One region of the Peribacillus sp. B65 genome, then DNA from elsewhere that is predicted to be linked to it. Evidence: predicted binding sites of a transcription regulator. Region 1 holds the regulator's gene; the other holds the start of a gene.
The links. The regulator NrdR, encoded in region 1, represses ribonucleotide reductase genes. The targets are predictions, from matches to a motif close to AACACNATATATNGTGTT.

Region 1 (15,458 bases):
TAGAAGATAATTATCATCGTGCCGATATAATAGGGATCGCCATCAGTAATGAACAAGGTCATTTTTACTTCCATGGAGATGATGCCCTGAATTCCGGGGCCTTTAAATCCTGGGCAGAGGATGAAACAAAAAAGAAAACGGTTTTCGATGCGAAGCGTACGGTTGTGGCACTTCGCCATCGAGGAGTCGAAATAAAAGGCATCGATTTTGATGTGTTTTTGGCATCCTATATCCTGGATCCGGCAGAGTCAGTGGACGAAGTGGCTGAAATCACGAAAACTCAAGGTGCTATCCGCCTTGAAACGGATGATGTTTTTTATGGAAAAGGTGCAAAACGCAAAATACCTGAGGAAGCGGAATTGAGGGAGCATATCGCCAGAAAAGCGAAGGCGATTTCGTCCCTGAAAGAACCGATGATCGATAAACTGCAAGAGTTCGAGCAATTTCACCTATTTACGGAACTGGAGCTGCCACTATCGATAATCCTGGCCAATATGGAATGGCAGGGAATCAAGGTGGATATAGACCGACTGAAAAACATGGGACAGGAATTAGCCATTCGCTTAAGAAACATCGAGGCACGAATTTTTGATTTGGCTGGTGAGGCGTTCAATATCAATTCACCTAAACAGCTTGGGGCCATCCTGTTTGAAAAGTTGGAGCTTCCTGTCATGAAGAAAACCAAAACAGGTTATTCGACGTCAGCCGATGTGCTGGAAAAACTGGAGAGCAAGCATGATATCGTTAAGGAGATACTATTGTATCGCCAGCTTGGTAAGTTGCAATCCACTTATATTGAGGGGTTGCTTAAGGTGGTCAATGGCAAAACGGACAAGGTGCACACCCGGTTCAACCAAGCATTGACCCAGACCGGCCGGTTAAGCTCAACAGATCCCAATCTTCAGAATATCCCGATCAGACTGGAAGAAGGAAGGAAAATCAGGCAGGCCTTCATTCCTTCCGAAAAGGATTGGATCATTTTTGCTGCCGACTACTCCCAGATCGAATTGCGCGTTCTGGCGCATATCGCCAATGACAGCGGATTGGTGGAAGCATTCCAGGCCGGGATGGACATCCATACAAAGACAGCCATGGATGTGTTCCATGTATCGGCAGAGGAAGTCACTTCGAACATGAGGCGCCATGCCAAAGCGGTCAACTTCGGAATCGTTTATGGTATAAGTGATTACGGGCTATCGCAAAGTCTTGGCATCACAAGAAAAGAAGCTGGAGAGTTCATCGAGAAGTATTTAAGAAGCTTTCCTGGTGTTCAGGAATATATGGAAGAAAGCATACATGAGGCCCGTCAAAAAGGATATAGCACGACTCTGATGCAAAGAAGGCGCTATATACCTGAGATAACAAGCAGGAATTTCAACATAAGGAGCTTTGCCGAACGGACAGCAATGAACACGCCGATTCAGGGCAGCGCCGCGGATATCATCAAGCTTGCCATGATAAACATGAATAAGCGCTTGAAAAGTGAAGGGCTTAAAACGAGAATGCTTCTTCAGGTGCATGATGAATTGATTTTTGAAACCCCTCCTGAGGAACTGGAAATCCTTAAAGTGATCGTCCCGGAGGAAATGGAAAGTGCCATTGAATTGAACGTGCCCCTTAAAGTGGACTATGCTTTCGGGCCAACATGGTTTGATGCCAAATAATAAAAGATAGGTGATTGCAATGCCAGAACTTCCAGAAGTGGAAACAGTCAGAAGAACGTTAGAGCAGCTCGTACTCGGAAAAGAGATCAAGGAAGTGTCCGTCTTTTGGCCAAAGATCATTAAAGCGCCTGAACCTGTCGAACAGTTTCAGGATGCTTTAAGGGGACAGACGATAAGGGGAATAGGCCGTCGGGGCAAGTTCCTCATTTTCACCTTGGATGATTATTCGATGGTTTCGCATTTAAGAATGGAAGGGAAATACGGCGTGCATCCAAAAGAAGAGCCGTATGATAAGCATACCCATGTGATCTTCACATTCACTGATGGCAGTGAACTTCGGTACAGGGATGTCCGGAAATTCGGAACGATGCATCTATTTGCCAAAGGGGAAGAACTTGATCGGCTGCCCCTTTTGCATTTAGGGCCGGAACCTTTGTCTGAAGATTTTACTGTCGAGGGGCTAAGTAGGAAGCTGGCAAGAACCAACAGGAAAATCAAGCCCGTTCTCCTTGATCAAACGGTTGTCGTCGGGATTGGGAATATATATGTGGATGAGTCGTTATTCCGCTCCCGTATTCATCCAGAGAGAATCGCTTCTTCACTTTCATTGCAGGAAATCAAGACGTTGCATGGAGAAATCATTGCGACTTTAGGGGAAGCTGTGGAAAAAGGCGGAAGTACGATTCGTTCATACATTAATTCCCAAGGGCAAATCGGCATGTTTCAGTTGGAATTGAATGTTTATGGACGAAAGGGCGAGAACTGCAAAACATGCGGCACGCCCCTTGAGAAACTGGTTGTTGCAGGACGCGGTACACATATTTGCCCGTTATGCCAGCCGCTTAAATAGGTAGTGTTTTTTCTAACACATCGGATGGGCTCCTTCCATATACTAGGGTAGCAACGAGTAGGGAAGGAGTAATATTCCGATGTGGCTACAAATTATTTTTCTTGCTTTTGCAGTTAGTATTGACGGATTTGGCGTAGGTTTGACATTCGGTATGCGGAAGATGAAAATCCCCTTAAGGTCAATAGCGGTCATCTCATTTTGCTCTGCATTGAGTTTAGGTATAGCGATGGTCATCGGACAATTCATCAGTCAGCTCATATCTATCGGGGCGGCTGAAAAAACGGGTGGCATCATCCTCATTTTTCTTGGTGCCTGGATGGTATACCAGTATTTTAAGCCTGAAAAAGAACTGAAAGATGATAGATATCATGAAAAGATCATCTTTAATTTTGAAATTAAATCACTTGGGGTAGTCATTAATATTTTACAAAAACCATTGAATGCCGATTTTGATAAATCAGGCACGATTACTGGAGTTGAAGCGCTTGTTCTCGGGTTTGCACTTTCGCTGGATGCTTTCGGGGCCGGAGTTGGAGCGGCTATGATCGGCATTTCACCGATTATTCTCGCAGGGTGCATCGCTGTTATGAGTTCGATTTTCATTTGGAGCGGAATTCAAAGCGGGAAATTACTTTCAAATAATAAAGTTGTCCAGCATTTGACCTTTCTTCCAGGTGTACTATTGATTATCATCGGTATATTCAAGTTATGATACATGGTTTAAAAGGGGGAGCTTATGGGACAAATCATCGGAATCACCGGAGGCATCGCCAGTGGGAAAAGCAGCGTCAGCCTCTATTTACAGGAACTCGGATTCACGATTGTAGATGCAGATCTGGCTTCCCGTGCTGTCGTTGAGCCAGGTGAAGAAGCCTACCATCAAATTGTGAAGGCGTTTGGTGAAGATATATTATTGACGGATGGGAATATAGATCGCGTAAAGCTTGGGTCGATCATATTTCATGATCAAGAAAAGAGATTGCTATTGAATAGCATCGTGCATCCTGCCGTCAGGAGTTGGATGCTTCTCAAAACGGAAGCGGCACTATCATCAGGTGAAGAAACGGTGTTCATGGATATTCCGCTTCTATTTGAAAGCAAGCTGACATTCATGGTGGATAAGACGCTATTGGTCTATGTGGATGAGGAAGTTCAATTGCAGCGATTAATGAACAGGAATGGTCTTTCGGAGACTGATGCACTTGCCAGGATCAATTCGCAAATGCCCTTGGCCGATAAAAAGGCTTTAGCGGATGCCGTCATCGATAATAATGGGGACATTAATGAAACGAAGCGGCAAGTGAAGTCCATACTTAGCGAATGGTATGTCATATAATTATGATAAAAAGAAGAAACCGCCCGGTTTCTTCTTTTTATGTTGAAAAAATAAGAACAATCCGCATTTTTATTAGCACAATTCCTCTGAATTATGTTATACTAATTACATGTGAAAGGTAATAAGTATAACACTAATATTTTCTGGAGGGTCCGAACAATGAATTCAAGAATAGCGATTAACGGATTTGGGAGAATTGGAAGAATGGTTTTCCGAAAAGCCATATTAGATGAGAGTTTGGACATTGTTGCCATTAATGCAAGCTATCCAGCTGAAACTTTAGCACACTTACTAAAATATGATACGATACATGGTAAATTCGACGGTATCATTATAGCTGAAGATGATTCACTAATAGTGAATGGCCGCCGAGTAAAACTAATAAATAACCGCGATCCAAAGCTATTGCCTTGGAAAGAGATGAACATAGATATTGTAATTGAAGCCACTGGCAAATTCAATGATCGTTCTAAAGCAGCTCTTCATTTAGAAGCAGGAGCAAAAAGAGTTATATTATCAGCGCCGGGTAAAAATGAAGACGTTACCATTGTAATGGGAGTAAATGAGGAAGTGCTGGAAATTGACAAGCATTTCGTCATATCCAATGCATCTTGTACAACGAACTGCCTTGGACCGGTTGCAAAAGTGCTTGATGAAAAATTCGGCATAAACAACGGTTTAATGACAACGATACATTCTTATACTAATGATCAAAATAATATCGATAACCCGCACAAAGACTTAAGACGTGCCCGTGCCGCTGCGGAAAGCATGATTCCTACGACTACAGGAGCTGCAAAAGCCATCTCACTAGTGTTGCCGCAATTAAAAGGCAAGCTTCATGGAATGGCGATACGTGTACCGACACCTAACGTATCTTTAGTCGATCTTGTTGTGGATTTAAACCGTGATGTCACGATTGATGAAGTGAACCAAGCCTTCATCGATGCTTCAGAAAATGAACTCAAAGGTATCATGGAATTCACGATGGAACCTTTAGTTTCCAGTGATTTCAAAACGAATCCACACTCTGCAATCATCGATGGGTTGACGACGATGATGATCGGGGACAGGAAAGTGAAAGTCCTTGCATGGTATGATAATGAGTGGGGTTACTCCAACCGGGTAGTGGACCTAGTGAAATTGGTTGGCTCCGAGTTGAAAAAAACTTCCGAAGTCGAATTATCAGTAAAATAAAATGAAATAACTGAGCCTGCTAAATTTTTTTAGCGGGCTATTTTTGATTTTTTATCGGATTTGAAGCAGTTATAGAGAATGGTGACCTAACGCATACCATACTTTTCTTTTGCATCTGCTCCTGGTTTTCCAACTTTCTCAATCACTAGTTCAACCAGAAGCTCTAAGATATGATCATCATGCGTATTTCCGGGTGTTACTATCGTCCCTAACACAAATCCATTGCGTATGATGCCGAATGAAACGAATAGGCAAACTTATTTTGTTCGTTCATCATTCACATAATAGTAGCTACTCTCAGTATCAGTTGAACTGCCCTTAATCTCCTTGGTTTCTTCCTTAAATAGACTGTAGGTAAAAGGAGTTCTATCTTACTGTTAAAACAAAGTTGATTGGAACGGAAGGTACGAGACTCCTGCGGGGAAAGTGCGTCCAAGGGAGACCCCACAGGCGCAATGGCGCCGAGGAGGCTCCCGGACCGCCCGCGGAAAGCGAGTGCCAGGAGTGGAAATCAACGGCCTAATATACTGTAGACAAACTCAATTATTGAGTTTGTCTACAGTCAGAGCCTGCTGAATTTTTTAGCGGGCTATTTTTCATGCAGTGATCCATGAATTCCCGGCTGCTTTATGGCGCTGAATAAACCGAAGACGGAATTTGCTCCACATTTGAACCTTCGCTATATCCCTATTACATATAAAGTTTATCTTTCCAAAAATTCAATTTGGAGTTGCAAAAAAAATTCAAACCATATATACTATGAATCGTGAACTTCTTCAATAGCGGTTTGCATGATGGCTACTTAAAGGGTTAGGACCTCTTTGGACTAACTTTCCCCCGTGGTAGTTATCAGAACTTATTTTTAAATCATGGTAAGGGGGAAGCTTAATATGGAAACAGCTTACACTATGGAAACTATGGGTAGACACGTCATTTCTGAACTTTGGGGTTGTGACTTTGAAAAACTGAACAATATCGATTTAATTGAAAAGATTTTTGTTGATGCTGCTTTGAAATCAGGTGCAGAGGTACGAGAAGTTGCCTTTCACAAATTTGCTCCACAAGGAGTCAGCGGGGTTGTCATCATTTCTGAATCACACTTAACGATTCACAGTTTTCCAGAACACGGCTATGCGAGCATTGATGTCTATACATGCGGTAACTTGGATCCGAATATTGCGGCAGATTATATTGCAGAAGCTTTGAATGCGCAAACACGTGAAAACATAGAATTACCACGTGGATTAGGTCCTGTACAAATGAAAAAAGCCAATATAAGTGCCCTATAAAAAACACGTATACACAGAGATGCCATGGGTGCATCTCTTTTTTAATGCAATCAATCGGCAGTCTGCTTCCCTTTATAGGGGAGGATGCCCTTGTAGCATAAAAACTTTGACAACGGTGCTTCAACGGCAGAACAAAAAGTGCCTGCTGCCGGAAGTTACACTTTTTACTTGTACTGGCCGTTCCATTTAATATAAGATTAAGATAGAGAAGTAATTCCTTGGGGAACATTTAGATAGGGGAGTCCTACATAAAATACGGAGCTGATAATGATGAAATGCCCATCATGTCAATATAACGGAACAAGAGTGCTCGATTCCAGGCCAGTCGATGAAAGTAAATCGATTCGACGACGCCGTGAATGTGAGGCATGTGGTTTTCGATTCACGACATTTGAAAAGGTGGAGGAAACACCGCTTATTGTAGTGAAAAAGGGCGGGACGCGGGAAGAGTTCAGTCGTGATAAAATCCTGCGTGGCTTAATCAGGGCTTGCGAAAAACGCCCGGTTCCCTTGAAAGAACTAGAGCAAATTACCAGTTATGTAGAAAAAGAACTACGCAACCAGGGCATATCGGAAGTGAAAAGCGACAATGTCGGCGAGATGGTGATGGACAAGCTGGCAGAAGTCGATGAGGTTGCCTATGTAAGGTTCGCATCCGTCTATCGACAATTTAAAGACATCAATGTCTTTATCGATGAATTGAAAGATTTGATAAATAAAGAAAGAAAGTAGAGCTGAAGATTCACTTTGGCTCTTTTTTCACTACATCTTTTGAAAGGTTTGAATGGAGATGTCAAAGCATTGGCAAGAATTGCTCCCAGCTGATTCATATTTGGTCTCATCTGCGGGGCTGCTTCATGACTATGATCGGAAAATACTTACCCGACTATATCAACCTCTTATTGGACCTATATGCATTAGCCTATATATGACGTTATGGAGTGAGTTGGAGGAGAACAGGCTATGGTCGGAAACCTCCTCACATTATCAATTAATGAATACCATCGGCCTTAAGTTAGCTGATATTTACGAAGCCCGGCTTTTACTTGAGGGAATCGGTCTGTTGAATGTATATAAGAAATCGAAAAATGAAACGAAGGAATTCATCTATGAGTTAAACCCGCCGCTTTCCCCCCAGCAGTTTTTCACGGATGGAATGCTGAATATTTACTTATACAAAAAAATCGGTAAAGCGCAATTCAACCGGTTAAAGAGATTCTTTTGTGATGACCATATCTTAACCGATCAATATGAAGGTGTGACTAAATCTTTTGCGGAAGTATTCTCATCAGATCATTTGGACTCTTTATATGTATCGGATGAAGCGAAAAATGAATGGCAGCCGATGCCTGAACAGCAATACATCGATCGGACGGAAGGCGTCGAGCCATCGGGGTTTGATGACTTATTTGATTTCGACCTTTTATTTGCCGGGATAAAATCCTCGATCGTACCGAAAAAGGCATTTACTCCGAAAATAAAAAATACGATTGCCAAACTTGCTTTTTTATATGGCATCGATCCGCTTGAAATGCAAAAACTAGTAATGGATGCCGTTTCATTGGATGATGAGATCGATGAGGAAGTGCTCAGAAAGGCGGCAAGGGACTGGTATCAGATTGAACGACAGGCCGATATGCCTTCCCTTGTCAATCGGGTGCAGCCGATTCGTGAACGGACGCAAAAAGAGGAACCGAAAACACAGGAACAAGAGTTAATCCGCCATTTGGAGACGATTTCCCCAAGGGAGCGGCTGATGCAATTGTCTGGCGGTGCAGAGCCATCAAGCGGTGATTTGAAAGTCGTTGAGGGCGTGATGATCAATCAAAAGCTGAATCCGGGTGTCGTCAATGTATTGATTGAATATGTCATGCTCAAAACGGATATGAAGTTCACGAAGGGCTATGTCGAAAAGCTGGCAGGCCATTGGGCACGACTGAAGGTCTCCACGGTGGTCGAGGCGATGGAGCTGGCTAAAAATGAACATAGGAAATATCAGGACTGGGCTCAAGGAAGCAGGAATGCTGCGAAGGGCGGCCGGAAAAAGGCGATACGTGAAGAAGTGGTTCCGGAGTGGCTTGAGAAAAAAGAAGAATCACAGAAGGAGCAGAATGCAGATCAGCCTGAATTGGATGCCCAGAAACGCGAGCTTCTGGAGAAATGGAAGCAGTGGAAAGCAGGAGGTGAAATGAACGATGGAAAAGATTAATAGGTCTCTTAATAAATTGGCGAATACAAATCAATTTCAACAGCGTTATGAAAAGCTGAAACAGGAGATTTTTGAAAACGAACAAGTGCGGTTATTTATGAATGCCAACAGCTCGACGGTCACGAAGGAAATGATTGATAAAAACTTGGGGAAGCTTTATGAGTTCACTTCACAAAGCAATAAGTGTGATAAATGTCCGAGCTTGGATGGCTGCATCAATATGATGCAGGGGTATTATCCCAAATTGGTGGTTCAAGGGAAAGCCCTGAACCTGCATTATGAAGTCTGCCCGCGGAAATTGGCAGAGGATGAAAAGCGGAAACGGGAAAAGTTGATCCGCAGCCTGTATGTACCGAAGGATATTTTAAAGGCGAGCATTGAAGACTTTACCCAAACGGATAATGAAAACAAACGCTTGTCTGTCTTAAGTAAAGCGATGTCGTTCATTATGGAATATGAGCCAGGTAAAAGGCAAAAAGGCTTATATATTTATGGGAAATTCGGCGTTGGGAAAACGTACTTATTAGGTGCGATTGCCAATGAACTTGCAAAAAGGCAAATTTCCTCCCTTATTGTCTATGTACCTGACTACTTGAGGGAACTTAAGGGATCGATAGGTGATAATACGGTCAATGAAAAAATTGAAATGGTGAAAACGGCACCTGTCCTCATGCTTGATGATATTGGAGCGGAGTCCATGACGAGCTGGGGACGCGATGAGGTTTTTGGTCCGATTTTACAATTCAGGATGCTGGAAAACCTGCCAACGTTTTTCACTTCGAATTTTGACTTGAATGGCCTGGAGAACCACCTGACCTTTTCACAGCGTGGTGAGAAGGAAGAAGTGAAGGCGGCCAGGGTACTGGAAAGAATTCAATATTTAGCTGAGCCGGTCAAGCTTGATGGCATGAATCGGAGAAGATGAAGAAAAGTGGTCTCTTAATGGAGGTCACTTTTTTCATCTTACAAGGCTCATCCTACTTCTAAACACGTCCCCATCCCCATATACATGAAAAAAGAAGCAAGGGGGAAGGGGGGATGTCGTAGTGCAAATTTCGTTTCAAAACGATTCAGAGGCATTGAAATTACTGAATTTCGTTTCTGTCCATCCACTGGGGGCAGAATTTCAAGCATATATTCGATTTCTTCCGCAACAAGGCATGTATGTGGATATGACGGAGTCTTCAGGTGATGAATGGCTAATTCTGCTTCGTGATGCATTTCATTCTTTTTTATTGGAAGAAAAGACGCTTCCTGTTCTGGAGCAAATAATAGTCGGTAAATTTTTTTATAGGGAACGGGAAGAAATTGAAGCAATCATTGAAATTGCATCATCAATCATCGAGGTGGAAAGAACCAGGAGTCAAGATGAAGCATTCAGTACGGAGAAACGATTGATTGAGGAGGGACTTCAAAGCATCTTGGCTGGAAAGGTATCTTTTTCATTCGATTCTTTTACGACCTTCCGTTTGAAATCATTTCAGCACACGTTGGAAAAGTATGTCGTCAAGGCGATTGATGAATACAAGCTGGAACAGGACTATCAAAATTTCATTGCTACGCTCCGTGATTGCCTTCAAGGGCAGGAGTCGAAATTAAGAAAGCTTCACCTGGTCAACCGGGATGGTTTTCATTTCTATGATCAGAAGTTCAGCAAGCTCGACCGCCCAAAAATCAATAGTATGATCGACAGGAGGCTTCTTGCCAAAAGTTCACTATTTCTCGATACGGTGATACTTGCCCCGCTTTTATCGATTGCTCCTGAAAACTTGTGTATCTATACCGATGACAAGGATGAGGGGCTGATCCAGACCATTTCAAGGATTTTCGAAGAACGGGCCACTATCCTGCCACTTTCGTCATTTTCTATCCATTTGAATGATCTTTCGTGGAAAAAAGAAAATTAACCTTGATTTTCACCGTATAACAAATTATAATTTCCTACATACTATTAAAAAACTAAAAGTTATGATGAGGACAAGGGTATTCTAGTCGCCGATTATCAGAGAGGGGAGCCAACAGGCTGTAAGCTTCCTATTCGCATGGAACACTTACCACCTTTAAACTTCGGCTCGGAAAGCAGGCATCCTGTGAATATGAGCTGACGGGAAGCTGCCGTTACCAAGTTACAAGTGCCATTTTGCCGTGAAAAGCAAGCTGGAACGAGGGTGGAACCGCGGGTTAATGATATTTATTACTAAGCTCGTCCCTGTTTTATACAGGGACGGGCTTTTTTGTGTTGTAATGGAATCAAATACCTGTAATTTGTTCGAACAATAAGAAGGAGTGAAACTCAATGTCAGAATTACTGAAAATATCTTTTCCTGACGGAGCGGTTAAGGAGTTTGCTAAAGGCACAACAACTGAAGACATCGCTGCATCCATCAGTCCTGGTTTAAGGAAAAAATCCATTGCCGGAAAATTCAATGGTGAATTATATGATTTGAAACGGCCGATTGAACAAGATGGTTCAATCGAAATCGTCACACAGGACACAGCGGATGCTCTTGAAGTATTGCGTCACAGCACAGCGCACTTGATGGCACAGGCGATCAAACGTTTGTACAAAAACGCTAAATTCGGCGTAGGTCCAGTCATCGAGGGCGGCTTTTACTATGATATGGATCTGGAGGAATCATTGACTCCCGAAGACCTTCCATTGATTGAAAAAGAAATGAAGAAAATCGTCAACGAGAACTTGGAAATTTCCCGCATCGAAGTAAGTCGTGATGAAGCGATTTCCCGTTTTAAAGAAATAGGCGACGAGTATAAATTGGAGTTGATCGATGCAATTCCTGCCGATCAGCAGGTAACGCTTTATGAGCAGGGTGAATTTTTTGACCTTTGTCGTGGAATTCATGTTCCATCAACTGGGAAAATCAAAGAATTCAAGCTATTGAGCATCGCTGGAGCATACTGGAGAGGCGATAGCAAAAACAAAATGCTGCAACGCATTTACGGTACGGCTTTCTATAAAAAAGAAGATTTGGCCGAACACCTGCGTTTCCTTGAAGAAGCAAAGGAACGTGACCATCGTAAAATCGGTAAAGAATTGAACTTGTTCATGAGCTCACAGAAAGTGGGGCAAGGGCTGCCGATGTGGTTGCCAAAAGGAGCGACCATCCGCCGGACAATCGAAAGGTATATCGTGGACAAGGAAGAACGGTTGGGTTATGACCATGTCTACACACCTGTAATGGGTAGCGTGGACCTTTATAAAACTTCTGGACACTGGGATCATTACCAGGACGGCATGTTCCCTGTCATGGAGATGGAAAACGAACAGCTTGTCCTGCGTCCGATGAACTGCCCGCATCACATGATGGTCTATAAAAACAGCATCCACAGCTACCGGGAACTGCCAATCCGGATTGCCGAGCTAGGCTTGATGCACCGCTATGAAATGTCAGGTGCCCTTTCAGGCCTTCAGCGTGTACGTGGGATGACATTGAATGATGCACACATTTTTGTCCGCCCCGACCAAATCAAAGAAGAGTTCAAGCGCGTTGTGAACCTGGTTCTGGAAGTATATAAAGATTTCGATATCAAGGATTATTCATTCCGTCTGTCATATCGCGATCCGCAGGATACAGAAAAATACTTCGATGATGATGACATGTGGGAAAAAGCGCAAAGCATGTTAAAAGGCGCCATGGATGAACTTGGTCTGGATTACTTTGAAGCGGAAGGTGAGGCGGCATTCTACGGTCCTAAGCTTGATGTTCAGGTACGTACTGCTTTAGGGAAAGATGAAACGCTTTCCACTGTTCAGCTTGATTTCTTGCTTCCTGAACGTTTTGATCTTAATTACGTCGGTGAGGACGGCAAGCAGCATCGTCCGGTTGTTATCCACCGCGGTGTCGTTTCCACAATGGAACGTTTTGTCGCTTACTTGATCGAAGAATACAAGGGGGCATTCCCGACTTGGCTTGCACCTATCCAAGCACAAGTGATCCCGGTCTCACCTGAAGTGCACTTGGATTATGCGAAAGAAGTACAGGAAAAACTTAAGGCGCAAGGCATTCGTGTCGACCTGGATACACGTGACGAGAAAATCGGTTACAAAATCCGTGAAGCGCAAATGCAAAAAATCCCGTACATGCTGGTTGTTGGAGACAATGAAGCCAAAGAAGGCAGCGTGAATGTACGTAAGTACGGTGAACAAAAATCCGAAACGATCGCTTTTGAAGATTTCGTTTCAGCGATTAAGGCTGAAGTAAGCCGTTAACATCAAAAAGAGGGGCACATATAGTTGTGTCCCTCTTTTTAATTATGGCATGATAAAAATGAAACCATCATGTGAAAATATGTACAGCAATGAAAAGGAGGGGCAGCATGAAAAAGAAATTTACTTATCTATTCGGACCGACATTCCTTGTCATCATCATCTTATTGTTATTGGATGGTTATCGACAATATGCCATCGTCCCGGTCCTGTTATTTTGGATAGCCCTATTTTCTTGGGACGCCATTGAGAAAAAGAAAAAGGCGAAAGAAAACTCTTAACATTTGATGGCTTCTGTCAGTATGGACTGTAACCAAAGGGGGAGTGGGGATAAATGGAGATTAGAAAGGCTTCAAGGGAAGACGCGGATAACTTGGCTGCTCTGTTCAATCATGTTGAAGATTCCGGGTATATGCTGTTCAACCCTGGAGAAAGAAAAGCGACAGCGAAACAAATGGAGAAGCAAATGGAGCAAATCGAAAAAAATCCCCTTTCCGTTTTCCTCGTTGCTGCTAGCGGCCATGAACTGTATGGTTACCTGATCTTATTGGGCAATCAAATGGGCCGAACGAGGCATTCAGCCAAAATCGTCATCGGCATCAATGAAACTGACCGGGGAAAAGGCATTGGTACGAAGCTATTTCAAAAAATGGAGGAGCATGCACGGACAAACGGAATCCGGCGCCTGGAATTGTCCGTGATTGCAAACAACGCCCCTGCGCTTTCCTTATATCGAAAGATGGGTTTTGAAAAGGAAGGAATAAAGCGGGAATCATTGTTTTTTGATGGGAAGTATCATGATGAATATTTTTTGTCCAAATTACTTTAAAAAACGTATTGTCAAATAACTGAATGTCTGATAATATTAATTTTGTTGTGAAAAACGAATAAATTAGCATTTGACAAGTCATCAGTGTTTATGATATATTTCTAAAGTGAATTGAATACGTGTTTGATGAAAAGAAGAAGCACCCGCTTCTCACCTGGTTGACGCAAACAATGCAGTTAACAGGTCATGATTTGATTATTTGGATCTTTCTGAATGAGTCTATCAGTGTGGGTGCAGCATGCATCCACACTTTTTTATTATGATTATATCCTGTAAGCGAGTTGTGAGCGTGACCGAATTTATTCAAATATTCGTATTCGCCAATATCTTTGGAGGTGGCTAACTATTAGTAAAGACGCGATGGTAAACGAGGGCATCCGAGCCCGTGAAGTTCGTCTTATTGACCAAAACGGAGAACAACTTGGAATTAAAACGAAATTCGAAGCATTGGAAATTGCCGCTCGTGTAAATCTTGATCTAGTTTTAGTTGCTGCAAATGCAAAGCCTCCGGTAGCCCGGATCATGGACTACGGAAAACACCGCTTCGAGCAGCAAAAGAAAGACAAGGAAGCACGTAAAAATCAAAAAGTCATCAGTCTGAAAGAGGTTCGTTTGAGCCCGACGATTGAAGAACACGATTTCAATACGAAGCTTCGCAACGGTATTAAATTCCTTGAAAAAGGCGATAAAGTAAAAGCTTCTATCCGATTCAAAGGACGTGCCATTACGCATAAGGAAATTGGTCAACGTGTACTCGTTCGTTTTTCTGAAGCATGTAAAGAAGTGGCTACAATCGAGCAACACCCAAAAATGGACGGGCGCAGCATGTTCATTATCTTAGCACCGAAAAACGAAAAGTAATTGTAAAGTAATTTGTAATGAGGAGGAATACCTTATGCCTAAAATGAAAACTCACCGCGGATCTGCTAAACGTTTCAAAAAGACTGGATCCGGCAAACTTAAGCGTTCTAACGCTTACACAAGCCATTTATTTGCTAACAAATCTACTAAGCAAAAGCGTAAGCTTCGCAAAGCTAGCCTTGTAAGCAAAGGTGACTTCAAACGTATTCGTCATATGCTAGACAACATTAAATAAGTTCGATTTATCGAGTTAAATAGGAGGGAAATAACATGCCACGTGTAAAAGGCGGTACTGTTACTCGCAAACGTCGTAAAAAGGTAATAAAATTAGCTAAAGGTTACTATGGCGCGAAACATATTCTTTTCAAAGTAGCTAACCAACAAGTAATGAAGTCAGGAAACTATGCTTTCCGTGACCGTCGTCAAAAGAAACGTGATTTCCGCAAACTTTGGATCACTCGTATCAACGCTGCAGCACGCATCAACGGTCTTTCTTACAGCCGTTTAATGCATGGTCTAAAGCTTGCTGGTATCGAAGTGAACCGCAAAATGCTTGCTGATCTTGCTGTTGCTGACGATCAAGCTTTTGCTCAATTAGCAACTGCTGCTAAACAACAATTAGACAAATAAGTCTGACTGATACAGCCACTCTCTTTTCAAGAGGGTGGCTTTTTACATATTTAAAGGAGGGAATAAGGATGCAAGGAGTATGGTTCATTGCTGCTTATATGATCATCACAAACATCATCGGGTTTGCCTTAATGGGAATCGACAAAAGGAAAGCGCGTAATGGGGAGTACCGGATCAGTGAAAAGACACTTTGGTTTTGGGCGGTTATAGGCGGAGGGACTGGGTCCTTTTTGGGGATGAAGCAATTCCGCCATAAGACGAAGCATGCCGCTTTTAAGTGGGGCCTGCCGATATTGATGATTCTTCAGATAGGCTTATTGATTAAGATATTCATTCAATTGTAATATGTAGCCGCTATAATGTATATG
Region 2 (15,458 bases), 2.3 Mb from region 1:
ATTTTCGGGTATAAAGGACGAACATGAAGCCGTACGTACAAAAGCGGGGTTATTCGATGTTTCCCATATGGGTGAAGTCGATGTTAAGGGTCCTGGGAGCCTTTCCTTTTTACAAAAGATGCTGACTAATGATATATCAAAGCTGAAACAGGGCGGTGCCCAATATTCCGCCATGTGTTATGAAAACGGAGGCACGGTTGATGATCTAATCGTGTATAAAAGGTCTGAGGATGACTATCTGCTCGTGGTCAATGCAGCGAACACAGAAAAAGATTTCAATTGGCTGCAAGCTCATTTATCGGAAGATGTCCAAATCAAGAATGTATCTAGTGACTATACACAGCTGGCACTTCAAGGGCCAGCTGCAGAGAAGATTTTACAAAAACTATCGGGAAATACTGCTTTAAGTGAAATTGGATTTTTCAAGTTCAAGGAAAATGTCATGATTAACGGTATCTCCACGATGGTATCCCGTACTGGATACACTGGTGAGGATGGCTTTGAGATATATAGTGACAGTGAAAATGGTCCAGCCCTTTGGAAGGCGATTATGGATGCCGGAAACGAAGAGGGAGTTCAGCCGATTGGTTTAGGTGCTCGTGATACCCTGCGTTTTGAAGCGAAACTGCCGTTGTATGGGCAGGAGCTTTCAGCAGACATCACCCCGATAGAAGCCGGGATTGGTTTTGCAGTAAAAGTCGATAAGGAAGTTGATTTTTTCGGGAAAGCCGTTCTTGCTGAGCAAAAGGAGAAAGGAGCTCCTCGCAAGCTTGTGGGAATTGAAATGATAGACCGTGGCATTCCACGTCATGGGTATAAGGTCTACAGCGGTGATAAAGTCATTGGCGAGGTCACGACCGGTACCCAATCACCAACGTTGAAGAAAAACGTGGGTTTGGTACTTATCGATAAGGAATTTTCAGTGCTGGATGCGGAAGTCGAAGTGGAGATCCGTTCCAAACGTTTGAAAGCCGTTATAATACAAACACCTTTTTATAAAAAACCACGTAAATAGAGGGGAATGGTCATTAGATGAAACATCGTTATTTACCCATGACAGAGCAAGATAAACAAGAAATGCTGAAAGCGATAGGGGTATCCACTGCTGAAGAACTTTTCAATGATATCCCTGAGAGCGTTCGTTTTCAAGGAGAATACGATATCAAGCCTGCTAAATCGGAACCAGCATTAATGAAAGAATTATCAAGGCTTGCTGCCAAGAATGCGGATCTTAAAAACTATGCCTCCTTCCTTGGTGCGGGTGTCTATGACCATTATGCACCGGTCATCGTCGATCATGTTCTATCCCGTTCTGAATTTTACACGGCTTATACACCCTATCAGCCTGAAATTTCACAGGGAGAGCTTCAAGCAATCTTTGAATATCAAACGATGATATGTGAATTGACGGGCATGGATGTGGCTAACTCCTCCATGTATGACGGCGGGACAGCGCTGGCTGAAGCAGCCATGCTTGCTTCAGGACAGACACGCCGCAAGAAGATTCTCATTTCAGGAACCGTTCATCCTGAATCAAGAGAAGTCGTGAAGACATATGCGAAAGGGCAACGCGTGGAAGTGATCGAAATTCCTTATAAAGACGGTGTGACGGACTTAGCTGCTTTAAAGGAATTGGCGAATGAGGACATTGCAGGAGTGATCGTGCAATATCCGAACTTTTTTGGCCGGATCGAGCCATTGAAGGAAATGGAAGAAATCATTCATGGCGTCAAATCCATGTTTATCGTTTCCAGTAATCCGCTTGCATTGGGAGCTTTGACATCCCCTGGTGCACTCGGTGCAGATATCGTAACGGGGGATGCTCAGCCATTCGGCATTCCAGCGGCATTCGGTGGACCTCATTGTGGATATTTTGCGGTTACTAATAAACTTGTTCGGAAAGTTCCAGGCCGACTCGTCGGTCAAACCGTGGATGAAAATGGTAAAAGGGGATTTGTACTAACGCTACAAGCTCGTGAACAGCACATTCGCCGTGACAAAGCCACATCCAACATTTGTTCCAATCAAGCTTTGAATGCGTTGGCAGCTTCTGTTGCAATGACCGCCCTTGGGAAAAAGGGTGTCAAGGAAATGGCCGTGCAAAATATTCAAAAAGCACATTATGCGAAAAAAGCAATTATGGCAGTAGGGGTGGAAGTGATATTCGACGGTCCTTCGTTCAATGAATTTATCATTAAACTGCCTGCTTCGTTTTCAGAAATCAATAAAAGCCTTTTTGAAAAAGGGATGATCGGCGGCTTTGATTTAGGGACGGTTTATCCTGAGCTGAAAGACCATATGCTGGTTGCGGTAACTGAACTTAGAACAAAAGAAGAAATTGATGCACTTGCGCAGGAATTGGGGGATCAACATGAATAATCAAGATCAATCACTCATTTTTGAAATCAGTACTTCCGGTCGAATCGGGTACAGTCTGCCAGAAATGGATGTTGCAACTATTCCGCTCGAAGAAATTCTTCCTGCCGACTACATCCGTGAAGAAGAGGCAGAACTGCCTGAGGTGTCCGAACTGGATATCATGCGTCACTATACAGCACTCTCCAAACGGAATCATGGGGTGGATTCGGGTTTTTATCCGCTGGGTTCATGCACGATGAAATATAATCCGAAAATAAATGAAAACGTGGCACGTTTCAACGGCTTTGCCCATATCCATCCATATCAAGATCCGGCTACCGTTCAGGGAGCATTGGGACTCTTATTTGATTTGCAGGAACACTTAACTGAAATCACCGGGATGGACCAAGTGACATTACAGCCTGCAGCAGGTGCACATGGTGAGTGGACAGGGTTGATGATGATTCGCGCTTTTCACGAAGCGAATGGCGATACAGAACGGACGAAAGTGATTGTACCTGATTCTGCACACGGTACGAATCCTGCCTCTGCCACTGTTGCCGGACTTGAAACGATTACAGTGAAATCCGATGAAAATGGATTAGTCGACCTTGAAGATTTAAAGCGTGTTGTCGGACCTGATACGGCGGCCTTGATGCTGACGAACCCCAATACATTGGGATTATTTGAAGAAAACATCTTGGAAATGGCACAACTTGTCCATGATGCAGGTGGGAAGCTTTATTATGACGGAGCCAATCTGAATGCAGTCCTTTCAAAAGCACGCCCGGGTGACATGGGCTTTGATGTGGTTCACTTAAATCTCCATAAAACATTCACGGGTCCGCATGGCGGCGGCGGTCCGGGTTCTGGTCCTGTAGGTGTGAAGTCGGACTTGATTCCTTACTTGCCTAAACCTCTTATAATTAAACAAGGTGAGCAATTCGCTCTTGATTATGATCGTCCGCAATCCATTGGCAGGGTAAAACCTTATTATGGTAATTTCGGGATTAACGTGAGGGCATATACGTACATTCGTTCAATGGGGCCTGATGGCCTTAAAGCCGTCACCGAAAATGCGGTCATCAATGCCAATTATATGATGCGCAAGTTGGAACCTTATTTTGACTTACCATATAATCGTCATTGTAAGCACGAATTCGTATTAAGCGGACGCCGGCAAAAGAAATTGGGGGTTAGGACTCTTGATATAGCCAAAAGATTACTGGATTTCGGGTATCATCCTCCAACCATTTACTTCCCGTTGAACGTGGAGGAAGGAATGATGATAGAACCGACTGAAACCGAGTCAAAAGAAACGCTGGATGCGTTCATCGATGCGATGATCCAGATTGCCAAGGAAGCGGAAGAAACCCCGGAAATCGTTCAGGAAGCTCCGCATACAACCGTTATAAAGCGGCTTGATGAAACTCTTGCTGCAAGAAAACCTGTTCTGCGTTATCAAGCCTAGATTGATAGCTTATACGAAAAAAATCCCTGCCTGCCGGCGGGGATTTTTCATGTTTATGTAAGATTTCATTAAAGTCCAGCAGTTAACTTTCTTTTCCTTGAGCTATTGAATTAAAAAGAGCCCATGCGGAGATGGGGTCTTATTTCTTTGCTTTGATTTTCCCAGTCCACATTTTGAAACCGCCCTTTAGGTGAAAAAGTTCCCTGTAGCCCTTTTTGTATAGCATGGCTGCAGCTCTGCCGCTGATGATTTCGCTTTGAGCGTACAAATATACAGGCTTGTCCGGCCTAATTTCGACCAAGCGTGTTTTCATTTGAGTCATAGGGATGTTTCTTGCGCCTAAGATATGGCCATTATCGAAATCATTCGGTTCCCGCACATCGATTAGCTGCACTTTTCTGTAGTTAGCGATAAATTCGTCCTGTGTTAGTGTTTTAACGATTTTACGCTGGCGGTACCAATTAAAAAGTGAATACGCAATAACCACTCCTAAGATGATGAGCAGTGTATATAATATTTCCAAACATAAAAACTCCCTTCTACCTTAACGAATACAGACAATCTTTATTATATAATTGCTTTACCCAATAATCAAAAAGAATTTTCATCAAATTCTTCATGGACTTGATGGTACTTTCTTTTTTAGAGTGTTAAAGTCTGTTAAACTACTACATGTGAGTTTTTTGTGGGGTATTGAAAAACAGTCTATCGAAACGAGGGGTAAGGATGGCTAAAGATAAATGGGGTTTTATAGATTCGGGGTATTGTTCACCGGCTTTTAATATGGCACTGGACGAAGCTCTGTTAAACTGGCAAAGCAAAGGGGAAATTCCGCCAATCATACGCTTTTACGGCTGGGATCCAGCTACATTGTCGATCGGTTATTTTCAAAAGGCGGAAGCGGAAATTGATATCGAAGAGGTCAAAAGGCAGGGCCTTGGTTTTGTACGCAGGCCAACAGGAGGACGAGCGGTCCTGCACGAGCATGAATTGACTTATAGCGTAATCGTTCCAGAATCCTATCCGGGAATGCCGACTACCGTTACTGAAGCATATCGTGTCATTTCTGAAGGAATATTAATGGGATTCAGGAATCTGGGATTGGAAGCTTATTTTGCCGTGCCTCGAACCGATCAGGAAAAAGCGGCTTTAAAATCGCCCAGGTCTTCGGTTTGCTTTGATGCTCCAAGCTGGTATGAACTGGTCGTTGAGGGCAGGAAGGTCGCTGGCAGCGCTCAAACCAGGCAAAAAGGCGTCATCCTTCAGCACGGATCCATTTTGCTTGAACTTGATGATGATAAGCTTTTTAGCGTATTTAAATTCTCAAATGACAGGGTTAAAGAGAGAATGCAAAAAAACCTAAAAAACAAAGCTGTGGCCATAAATGATATTGCAGGGAGAAAGATTACCATCCCTGAAGCGAAAGAAGCTTTTGAAAAAGGTTTTGCCGAAGGACTTTCGGTCGATTTAGAGCCATACGTCCTCACCGAAAAGCAATTGCTGGAAGTGAAGTCCATTGCAGAAAGCAAATATGAAAGCGATGATTGGAATTTCATGAGATAGAGGAAGCATAATTAGAGTGGATAATAAAAAAGTTTTTTCAGATTTGTTTGACCAAATAACGCATCCCTTGCAGGGATAAGCCCTAAAAGGGATGGGGAAAAAGCAAGGTCCAAATTAATTGAAATCTGATGAAAAATTATTGTAAATCGACATTTTCCTCCCTTTTGCTAACTATATTAATTGATTTATCGTTTGACAAAATTAAAAGTTATTCAAAACAAACACAATATATAGTAGTTGAAATATTTAATGCGACACTATATGTTGATTTTTGAGTTTCGCTATGATAAATTTAGGGTACTTGTTAAGCGAAACGGACATGTAAGGTTACATAAGGATTTTTGCGGCAGCAAGAACGGATCTTGAAACATATAAAGGAGAGGGAATTATGTCGGTTGTAATAAAAGAAGCTTTAAAGGTTGATCTAGAAAGGTTGAATAAGGATATTTCTTTATTTCCCCAGGTTCACCCTGTAACTGCTGATATGAAAATGGCGCATAAGGGAGTGTCCCGTCTAGTCATGCTTGACCGCTATTCTTTTAAGGATACTGAAAAAATCACACTCTCGGCAGGCGATTTCGTCGTGTTGACGATTAAGGAAGATCCGAAATTCCCGGCAAGGGGTCTCGGTTACATCGTTGAAATAGATTGGGAAACCAAAAAAGCGAAGGTTTTGGTGGATGAAGAGTTCCGTGGCGTTCTGGATAATCCGGAAGAAATGGAGACGGGAATTGTAAACCGTCCTTTGGATATTATCGAAAAGCCGCTTGAAATATACTATGAACAAATTGCGAAACGTAATGCAACGGGATTGGCATCAGTGGAAACCACGGAAGAAAAGAGAACGGAATGGTTCAATAAATTCTATGAAGAATTAAAAAACCTTAATTTCGTCCCGGCAGGACGAGTATTATATGGTGCAGGTTCCAATACGGATGTTACTTATTTCAACTGTTATGTAATGCCATTCGTACCGGATTCACGTGAAGGTATTTCAGAACATAGGAAACAAGTGATGGAAATCATGAGCCGCGGCGGCGGAGTGGGAACGAACGGGTCGACACTGCGTCCAAGAAACACTCTGGCAAAAGGCGTAAACGGAAAATCCTCGGGTTCTGTGTCGTGGCTTGACGATATTGCGAAACTGACGCATCTGGTTGAACAGGGCGGTAGCAGACGCGGCGCGCAAATGATCATGCTTGCTGATTGGCATCCTGATATTGCAGAGTTCATCATTTCTAAAATGCAAAACCCAAGGATTCTGCGTTACCTAGTGGAAAATACTAAAGACGAAGCGATCAAGAAATATGCGACGGATAAATTGAAATTCACGCCGCACACGGAACAGGAAACGGCTATGTATCAAGGGATCATCAATTATAAGGAGATTCCTGGCCAAGGTGGATTCAGCGAGAAAATCATTAGGGATGCAGAGGAAAAGCTCCGTACAGGGGGAACTTACAGTGTCCATAATTCTGATTTTCTGACTGGAGCCAACATCTCGATTTGCCTGACTAAGGAATTCATGGAAGCGGCGGAACAAGATGCGGAATACGAATTGCGTTTTCCTGATGTTGAAAGCTATAATGCCGAAGAAATGGCCATTTACAATGAAGAATGGCATAATGTCGGCGATGTTCGCGAATGGGAGAAAATGGGTCACAAAGTCCGTGTTTACCGTAAAATCCGCGCTAAAGAGCTTTGGAATTTAATAAATATTTGTGCAACATATTCTGCTGAACCAGGTATTTTCTTTATCGATAATGCTAATGAAATGACGAATGCCAAAGCATACGGTCAACAGGTCGTAGCGACGAACCCTTGTGGAGAACAGCCATTGGCCCCATATTCAGTATGTAACCTTGCGGCAGTCAATCTGGCTGAGATGGCTGATAAAGAAAGCAAAACCGTTAATTTCGAGAAACTTAAGCAAACTGTCGAAGTCGGTGTGCGTATGCAGGACAATGTCATTGACGCAACTCCTTATTTCTTGGAAGAAAACAAAAAACAGGCACTGGGTGAGAGACGGGTTGGACTTGGTGTAATGGGTCTGCATGACCTTTTGATCTACTGTGAGACGGAATATGGCTCTGAAGAAGGAAATATCCTGGTTGACAAGGTGTTTGAAACGATTGCGACGACAGCTTACAGGGCTTCCGTGGAACTTGCTAAAGAAAAAGGCAGTTTCCCGTTCCTGATCGGGTCAACTGACAAAGAAACCGATGAGCTTAGAACACGTTTCACACAAACCGGATTTATGGAAAAAATGCCTGAAGATATCAGGGAAAGTGTTGCTGCACATGGCATCCGTAACTCTCATTTATTGACAGTTGCTCCTACAGGAAGCACAGGAACTATGGTCGGGGTATCAACAGGTCTTGAACCATATTTCTCCTTCACGTATTTCCGCAGCGGCCGTCTTGGTAAATTCATTGAAGTTAAGGCTGACATTGTACAGGAATACTTGGACCGTCATCCAGAAGCCGATACAGAAGAGCTTCCAAAATGGTTCATTTCCGCTATGGAATTAGCTCCAGAAGCACATGCTGATGTTCAATGCATCATTCAACGCTGGATTGACAGCTCGATCAGTAAAACGGTAAATGCTCCAAAAGGATATACTGTCGAACAAGTTGAAAAAGTATATGAACGTCTATACAAAGGCGGAGCAAAAGGCGGTACTGTATATGTGGATGGCAGCCGTGACAGTCAGGTTCTTACGCTCAAAGCGGAAGAAAACCAAATGGACGAGCAGCTTGAAATGGATGAATTGACAGATGTGGAAGTAAAGAAAAAAGTCGTATTGGTCGATACGATAAATGAACTGCGTTCGACTAACGTTACGATTGGGTCGGAAGTGGGCAACACTTGTCCGGTGTGCCGTAAAGGCGAAGTCCAGGAAATGGGCGGATGCAATACTTGCACGAATTGCGGAGCACAATTAAAATGCGGGCTATAAGCTGATGTAAGGGAAGCCGTTAAGTATGCTGCAAAGCCTATCTTAACGGCTTTTTTTAGTGTCTTAAATGTTTGTTAGTTACCGTCTGTTCAATTACAAACCAATAGAGAAGACCGAATCATCGTAAATTCGGTCTTCTTTTTGCGTTCAATCAACCATTTTCATTTTGCTGCCCTATTTCCTTCTCGGCTAGATATTGGTTTCCATCTTTCAATACCGAAAATTCATCGACCGAGTCTCCAGGTATATTCCTTGGATTTGGATATTTATTATCTGTTTGGACGGTGATCGCTTGTTTGCCCGTTCCATTTGTCAAGAAATCTCGTTTTTTATTAGCCATATTGCATCTCCTTCATTTTGAATTTCCAAGTAAAAACAATCATGATGATAACAGAATTAAGAAAAACTATCCTTATGAATTAGATTGTGTAGTTCGATTAAAAGTATGAACAGAATGGAGAACGGAATGAAACCCTTTATGCCACAATTAGTGTATATAGAGCCCAGGGCACTGGAATACCCTCTTGGCCGGGAATTGAAGAAGAAATTCGAAGATTTGAACATTGAAATCCGGGAGACCACATCCCATAACCAAATTAGGGACCTTCCTGGGGAAAACGATTTGCAAAAATATCGCGTCGCCAAATCGACGCTTGTGGTAGGAATCAGAAAAACATTGAAATTCGATTCTTCAAAGCCATCTGCTGAATATGCCATCCCTCTTGCTACAGGGTGTATGGGGCACTGTCACTATTGCTATTTACAGACGACACTCGGATCGAAACCATATATTAGGACATATGTGAATCTTGACGAGATTTTCGAGGCAGCCGAAAAATATATAAATGAGAGAAAGCCTGAAATCACACGTTTTGAGGCAGCCTGTACATCGGACATTGTCGGAATTGACCATTTGACACATTCTTTAAAAAGGGCCATAGAATATTTTGGCAAAAGTGAATATGGGGTTTTAAGATTCGTAACTAAATTTCATCATGTCGACCATCTGTTGGATGCTGAACATAATGGAAAAACGAGATTTCGGTTCAGTATAAATTCGCGTTTTGTGATAAAGAATTTCGAGCCTGGCACATCGAGCTTCGAGGAAAGGATGGAAGCGGCACGCAAAGTGGCAGGTGCCGGATATCCTCTGGGTTTTATCGTAGCTCCCATATATCGTCACGAAGCATGGAAGGATGGCTATCATGAATTATTCGAACGATTAAGCGAGGCGTTAAAAGGGGTGGATATACCGGATTTGACGTTTGAATTAATCCAGCATCGGTTCACTGGTCCAGCAAAAAAAGTGATTCAAAAAAACTACCCGAAAACAAAATTGGAACTGGACGAAACGAAGCGTAAATATAAATGGGGCCGATATGGCATTGGTAAATATGTTTACCAAACCGAAGAAGCCGCAGAACTGGAAACGACCATTCGTGGGTATATCGCGGAATTTTTCCCGAAAGCGGAAATTCAGTATTTTACCTGATGAGGGTAATTTCTATTTAAAACTGTCATAAATCCCTCTAATCCTGCTTAGAAATGTAAAGACCGGATTAGGGGAGGGCAGCTATGATTATTGACGGCGTTTTTTCCGGAGGCGGGATTAAAGGTTATGGTTTAGTGGGAGCCCTGCAGGAATTAGAAGAACGGGGATTTTTATTCCATCGGACAGCAGGTACAAGTGCAGGATCCATAATTGCAGCTTTCGTGGCAGCTGGGTACACCGGAAAAGAAATGGAAAAGCTATTTCTTGATATAGATTTAAGCGGCCTGCTGGATAAAAGGCGTGGTCTTTTGCCTATCCCGCTTGCCAAATGGCTCCTTGTATACTGGAAACTTGGCCTTTATAAAGGCGACGCATTGGAAGGTTGGATTGCCAGCAAACTTGCCGAAAGGAATGTAGTCACCTTTAAGGATGTACGACCGAAATCCCTTCGTATCATAACCTCTGACATCACAAATGGGAAATTGGTGGTTCTGCCTGATGATCTGCCGAACTATGGCATTGATCCGAATACTTTTCCAGTTGCAAAGGCAGTAAGAATGAGTTGTAGCATTCCTTATTTCTTTGAGCCAGTCAAACTCGATGTCGGAAAAAGCAAGTTCCTTTTTGTTGATGGAGGTGTTTTGAGCAATTTTCCTATGTGGTTATTCAATTCAGATCATGTAAGGAAGGAACGGCCGGTCATAGGCTTGCGGCTGAGTGTCGATGAGATATGGAAACCACATGAGGTGGATAATGCGGTTGAATTGTTCTCCGCACTATTCAAAACGATGAAAGATGCCCATGATGCACGATATATCTCCAAGAAACACGTCCATAATATTGTATTTATTCCGATGAAAGGCGTTTCTGCGATGGATTTCAATCTGAATGATGAACAAAAGGGTGATTTGATGAAAAGGGGTAGGCAGTGCACGAAAGAATTTCTTAAAAAATGGACTTATTGATGATAAATAAAAAAATCGGGCTCTTAAAAAGAAGCCCGATTTTTCTTTTTATTCTTTTTCCCTTCGATAACGGTTAAGTGACTATCCGTTTTCTTTCTCCATTTTATTTTCTTGGATGATTTTGCTGCAGAGAAGCTAGCCACATTATCTTTTTTCGAAGTTCGGTTTTTTAGCCTTTTTTTCGACTGGCGGGCAGCCTTTCGGAATGCTTGCTGCTCTTTCTTAACTGGTTTTCCCTTTGTTAATCCGGTATAAATCATATAAATAATCCCTGCGACAATGGCTATTATGAGAATGTTTCTAAAAAAGCCAATCGGGTCATTAAATAGTCGGCTCAATAGTCCGAGGACTCCGAGGGCGATGATTCCGTATATCATGAAAGATATGAAACGTTTCAACAAAGACACCTCCTTAAGAGCATCATAAGCATTTTTAGCTTATTTTAAACATTCTTCATGTAAAATATTTGAAAAAAATGAAGGTCATTCCCTTAGTTAGTATATGATTTTTCATAATCAAAATGTGTATAGATGTTTTACACAATTACATCCGATTCTAAACCTTTTTTGGTCTCTTTTTCCATCCTTAACAGTTCTTGAAATGAGGCTAATGCGACTTCGACTTGATCATCTGTCGGGGCTTTGGTTGTCAATAACTGAAGCCAAAGGCCGGGATAACCAAGGTAACGCAGAATGGGAATATCCCTTACTTTGTTGGTCAACTGCAATACCTCGAAGGCTATGCCAAGCACGACGGGGATAAGCAAAACGCGATCCACGACACGGAGCCATAATGGGTCGGTCGGAACCAACATATAAACGAACATGCCTACTATGACTGTAAATAAAATAAAGCTGCTGCCACAGCGATAATGAAGGCGTGAACTTGCCTGCACATTCGCTACGGTCAATTCTTTTCCGCTTTCAAAGCAATTGATCACTTTATGCTCTGCTCCGTGATACTGAAAGACCCGCTTGATCAATGGCGTCATGGATACTACGTAAATGTATACCAGCAATAATATCAACTTGAACAAGCTTTCCATTAAAACCTGGGCCATATGGCCGCTGAAGATTGGTCTTGTCAACTCTGCAAGAAAGACTGGAATCAAAGTGAAAAGCAGCTTCCCGAATAGGAAGGAAAGTACGCCAATTACGGCAACTCCAAGCCATACACTCATTTTAGAAGATTCTTTCGTTTCGTTTTTCTTTTCTTCCTGCTTTTCCCCATCTTCCTCTTCATACTGTTCAGTTGAAAAGTTCAGATGTTTCGAGCCGGTGGCACTTGACTGAACCAGTGATACGATACCCCGTAGAAACGGTACTCTTTTTAAGCTGTTGACAACAGGTTTCGATTCACGAGGCAGATGATAATATACAATCGACGAATCTTTGCGGCGTACCGCAGTGACTGTGTGATGTTTGCCGCCGAACATGACGCCTTCCACAACAGCCTGCCCTCCGTAAACGGGTTTTTGAACCTCAGACATTTCTACACCAACCTAATAGTTATTCACGTAGCTCTCTCAAGGGTGCTAACATGTTTATTATCAAGCATCACAAGGGTAAAGGCGCTCCTCCAAAATTGAATGGAAGCTTTAACCCTGCAATTACTTTATGAATGTTGAATCACAGGAAGCTAGTATCCCGTGTACATTATAAACTTCAACAGAGGATGGGTATTTTCCTCTGAAAAAAGCAGATTATTTATGATTTAATCATACAGAATAAATCCCAAAACCTCTAGTGATTCTCCTTCCTAAGAATAAAAAAAAATAGTTCTATTTAACAAAGGGCATACTACGTAGCGGAGGTGATTGATATGTCTTCTAATGAAAAAGGACAAATTCAACAGGAATATCAAAGCATGTTAATCTACAATGTACTTGCTGTCGGTTTTGTTGGGGGGGCTTTAGCCAGTTTTATCGGAATCATAGCCCATTATATTAACTTTATGGATTTTAGCCCAAAATTCATACTTACCTCGTGGTCCAATATGACCTGGATCGATCATTGGCTCGGTACGGTGATGACCATAATTTTGTTCGGAATTCTATCCGTGGGGATCGCTTTTATATACTATAGTCTTTTTAAAAGGATGAAGAGTATTTTTCCGGGTATTATTTTTGGGGTGGTTTGCTGGGCTTTGCTGGTATTTATCCTGAAACCGATGTTCGTCGATTTGCCAACCTTTTCTAAAATGTCAGCAAATACGGTTATAACTAGTGTATGCATTTTTATTATATACGGTCTTTTTGTAGGGTTTTCTATTTCATACGATCAACAGGAATATATCCGTCAAAAAAACAAAGCCGAGAAGCAATCGGAAAGCTGATTGCTTCTTGGTTGTAAAAAAGTAGTAAGACAATTTGTAATTATGATAGAATGTTCATGGAAAGGCATTCTTTTAACATGAGCAGGTGTTTGATGATGACAAAAATCTTACTAATCAATGGACCGAATTTAAATCGCTTGGGGAAGCGTGAACCTGCGCATTATGGATCCTCGACGCTTGCGGATGTGGAAGCGCAATTAATGCAGCAAGCACAAGGGTTAGAAGTGGAATTGACTTCTTTTCAAACGAACCATGAAGGAGCGATTATCGACAAGCTCCATTGGTCAGAGGATCATGGGATCGACGGGATTATCATTAATCCTGGAGCTTTTACTCATTATAGCTATGCGATTCGTGATGCAATAGCCGGAATTGATGTTCCAGTGGTGGAAGTGCATATTTCGAACATACATGCCCGTGAAAGCTTTCGGCATGAATCAGTGACCGCACCGGTAACGGCGGGACAGATTGTCGGCTTGGGGATACACGGATATGAATTGGCGTTGCAGGCGATCACAAAGATTGCAAAGGGGAGAAATTAAATGAATAAACTAATGCGCTTAAGAGCCTCAATGGAAAAGGCGGGCATTGATGGTTTTTTGATTACCAGTACATATAACCGTCGATTCATGACCAACTTTACGGGAAGTGCAGGCGTTGTACTTATTTCCCAAAAAGAAGCTAAATTCATCACTGATTTCAGATACGTGGAACAAGCGGGCAAGCAGGCCCCGGACTATGAGGTCGTTCAACATAAAGGAACCATCATCGAAGAAGTCGGCAAGCAGGCTAAAGCGATGAATATCGGCAAGCTGGGCTTTGAACAAGAACACCTGACTTATGCTACATATAAGGCATACGAAGCGGCCATTGATGGACAACTTTTGCCGGTGTCGGGGGTTATTGAGAATTTACGCTTGATAAAGACTTCTTCAGAGATTAAGATATTAAAGGAAGCGGCTGCTATTGCTGATGCTGCGTTTACACATATTCTCGATTTCCTGCGTCCAGGGATCTCGGAACTGGATGTATCCAATGAACTTGAGTTCTTTATGAGGAAACAAGGGGCAACTTCTTCTTCCTTTGATATTATTGTAGCATCCGGCTTAAGGTCCGCACTTCCGCATGGAGTGGCTACGGATAAAATCATTGAAAAAGGCGATTTCGTCACATTGGATTACGGGGCATACTATAATGGGTATGTGTCTGACATCACTCGGACATTAGCGGTTGGCAAGCCAAGTGAAGAACTTATTAATATTTATGACATTGTTTTAGAAGCTCAACTGCGAGGAATGGCTGGGATCAAACCTGGTATGACTGGCAAGGAAGCGGATGCACTAACTCGAAATCTAATTGAAGAAAAGGGATACGGGCAGTATTTTGGACATTCGACTGGACATGGTATCGGTCTTGAAGTTCATGAAGGTCCAGCATTATCCTTTAGGTCTGATATCATTTTAGAACCAGGTATGGCCGTAACCGTTGAACCGGGCATTTACTTACCGGGGGTAGGCGGAGTGCGGATTGAAGATGATACAATCGTTACACATGATGGTAACGAAGCACTTACTCATTCAACTAAAGAGTTAATCATTCTGTAAACATGTACATGTAGGAGGACAAATTTATGATTTCTGTAAACGATTTTCGCACGGGTGTTACGATTGAAGTAGATAATGGAATTTGGCAGGTTATCGAGTTCCAACACGTTAAACCTGGTAAAGGTGCAGCTTTTGTACGTTCTAAACTTCGTAACCTTCGTACGGGTTCAATCCAAGAGAAAACATTCCGTGCTGGTGAAAAAGTTGCTAAAGCACATATCGAAAACCGCAAGATGCAGTACCTTTATGCAAGTGGGGATAGCCATGTATTCATGGATAACGAAACATATGACCAAATCGAGCTGCCTGCATCAAGCATTGAACGTGAACTTAAATTCCTTAAGGAAAATATGGAAGTGCATATCATGACTTTCCAAGCGGAAACACTTGGGGTCGAGCTTCCAAACACAGTGGAACTTGAAGTGGCGGAAACGGAGCCGGGAATTAAAGGCGATACATCTTCAGGCGGCACAAAGTCAGCCGTACTTGAGACGGGCCTTTCGGTTCAAGTTCCATTCTTCATCAACCAAGGTGACAAACTATTGATCAATACAAATGAAGGATCATACGTATCACGTGCATAATTGAAAGACGACCGAGATGAAGATCTCGGTTTCAGTTTGTAGACAAAAAGGTTTCGGAATGGACTCATTCCGAAACCTTTTTGATTTTTTAGTGGATTTGGCTTCTTGATGACGCAGATGATTCCATA

Region 2: a site for NrdR is predicted at 5,613-5,630, ahead of ACSR9O_RS08845 (vitamin B12-dependent ribonucleotide reductase). Genes of this name have one in related genera too.

What each region holds. Positions count from the first base shown of each region.
Region 1 covers NZ_CP195840.1:4,105,819-4,121,276, forward strand. Annotated here, with positions in the region: gene polA (DNA polymerase I) at 1-1,664, shown strand, start outside; gene mutM (DNA-formamidopyrimidine glycosylase) at 1,684-2,514, shown strand; gene ytaF (sporulation membrane protein YtaF) at 2,594-3,226, shown strand; gene coaE (dephospho-CoA kinase) at 3,251-3,850, shown strand; gene ACSR9O_RS19995 (glyceraldehyde-3-phosphate dehydrogenase) at 4,010-5,047, shown strand; partial or broken gene ACSR9O_RS20000 (IS5/IS1182 family transposase) at 5,152-5,391, opposite strand; gene speD (adenosylmethionine decarboxylase) at 5,956-6,336, shown strand; gene nrdR (transcriptional regulator NrdR) at 6,607-7,068, shown strand; gene ACSR9O_RS20015 (replication initiation and membrane attachment family protein) at 7,121-8,545, shown strand; gene dnaI (primosomal protein DnaI) at 8,532-9,470, shown strand; gene ytxC (sporulation protein YtxC) at 9,592-10,452, shown strand; gene thrS (threonine--tRNA ligase) at 10,842-12,773, shown strand; gene ACSR9O_RS20035 (hypothetical protein) at 12,881-13,051, shown strand; gene ACSR9O_RS20040 (GNAT family N-acetyltransferase) at 13,105-13,599, shown strand; ribosomal protein L20 leader region at 13,725-13,861, shown strand; gene infC (translation initiation factor IF-3) at 13,960-14,460, shown strand; gene rpmI (50S ribosomal protein L35) at 14,495-14,695, shown strand; gene rplT (50S ribosomal protein L20) at 14,731-15,090, shown strand; gene ACSR9O_RS20060 (DUF1294 domain-containing protein) at 15,159-15,434, shown strand.
Region 2 covers NZ_CP195840.1:1,791,631-1,807,088, forward strand. Annotated here, with positions in the region: gene gcvT (glycine cleavage system aminomethyltransferase GcvT) at 1-1,015, shown strand, start outside; gene gcvPA (aminomethyl-transferring glycine dehydrogenase subunit GcvPA) at 1,033-2,379, shown strand; gene gcvPB (aminomethyl-transferring glycine dehydrogenase subunit GcvPB) at 2,372-3,829, shown strand; gene ACSR9O_RS08835 (rhodanese-like domain-containing protein) at 3,969-4,352, opposite strand; gene ACSR9O_RS08840 (lipoate--protein ligase family protein) at 4,556-5,392, shown strand; gene ACSR9O_RS08845 (vitamin B12-dependent ribonucleotide reductase) at 5,781-8,351, shown strand; gene ACSR9O_RS08850 (hypothetical protein) at 8,503-8,691, opposite strand; gene splB (spore photoproduct lyase) at 8,818-9,843, shown strand; gene ACSR9O_RS08860 (patatin-like phospholipase family protein) at 9,927-10,808, shown strand; gene ACSR9O_RS08865 (SA1362 family protein) at 10,832-11,206, opposite strand; gene ACSR9O_RS08870 (DUF1385 domain-containing protein) at 11,344-12,297, opposite strand; gene ACSR9O_RS08875 (YqhR family membrane protein) at 12,630-13,142, shown strand; gene aroQ (type II 3-dehydroquinate dehydratase) at 13,238-13,684, shown strand; gene ACSR9O_RS08885 (M24 family metallopeptidase) at 13,685-14,746, shown strand; gene efp (elongation factor P) at 14,773-15,330, shown strand.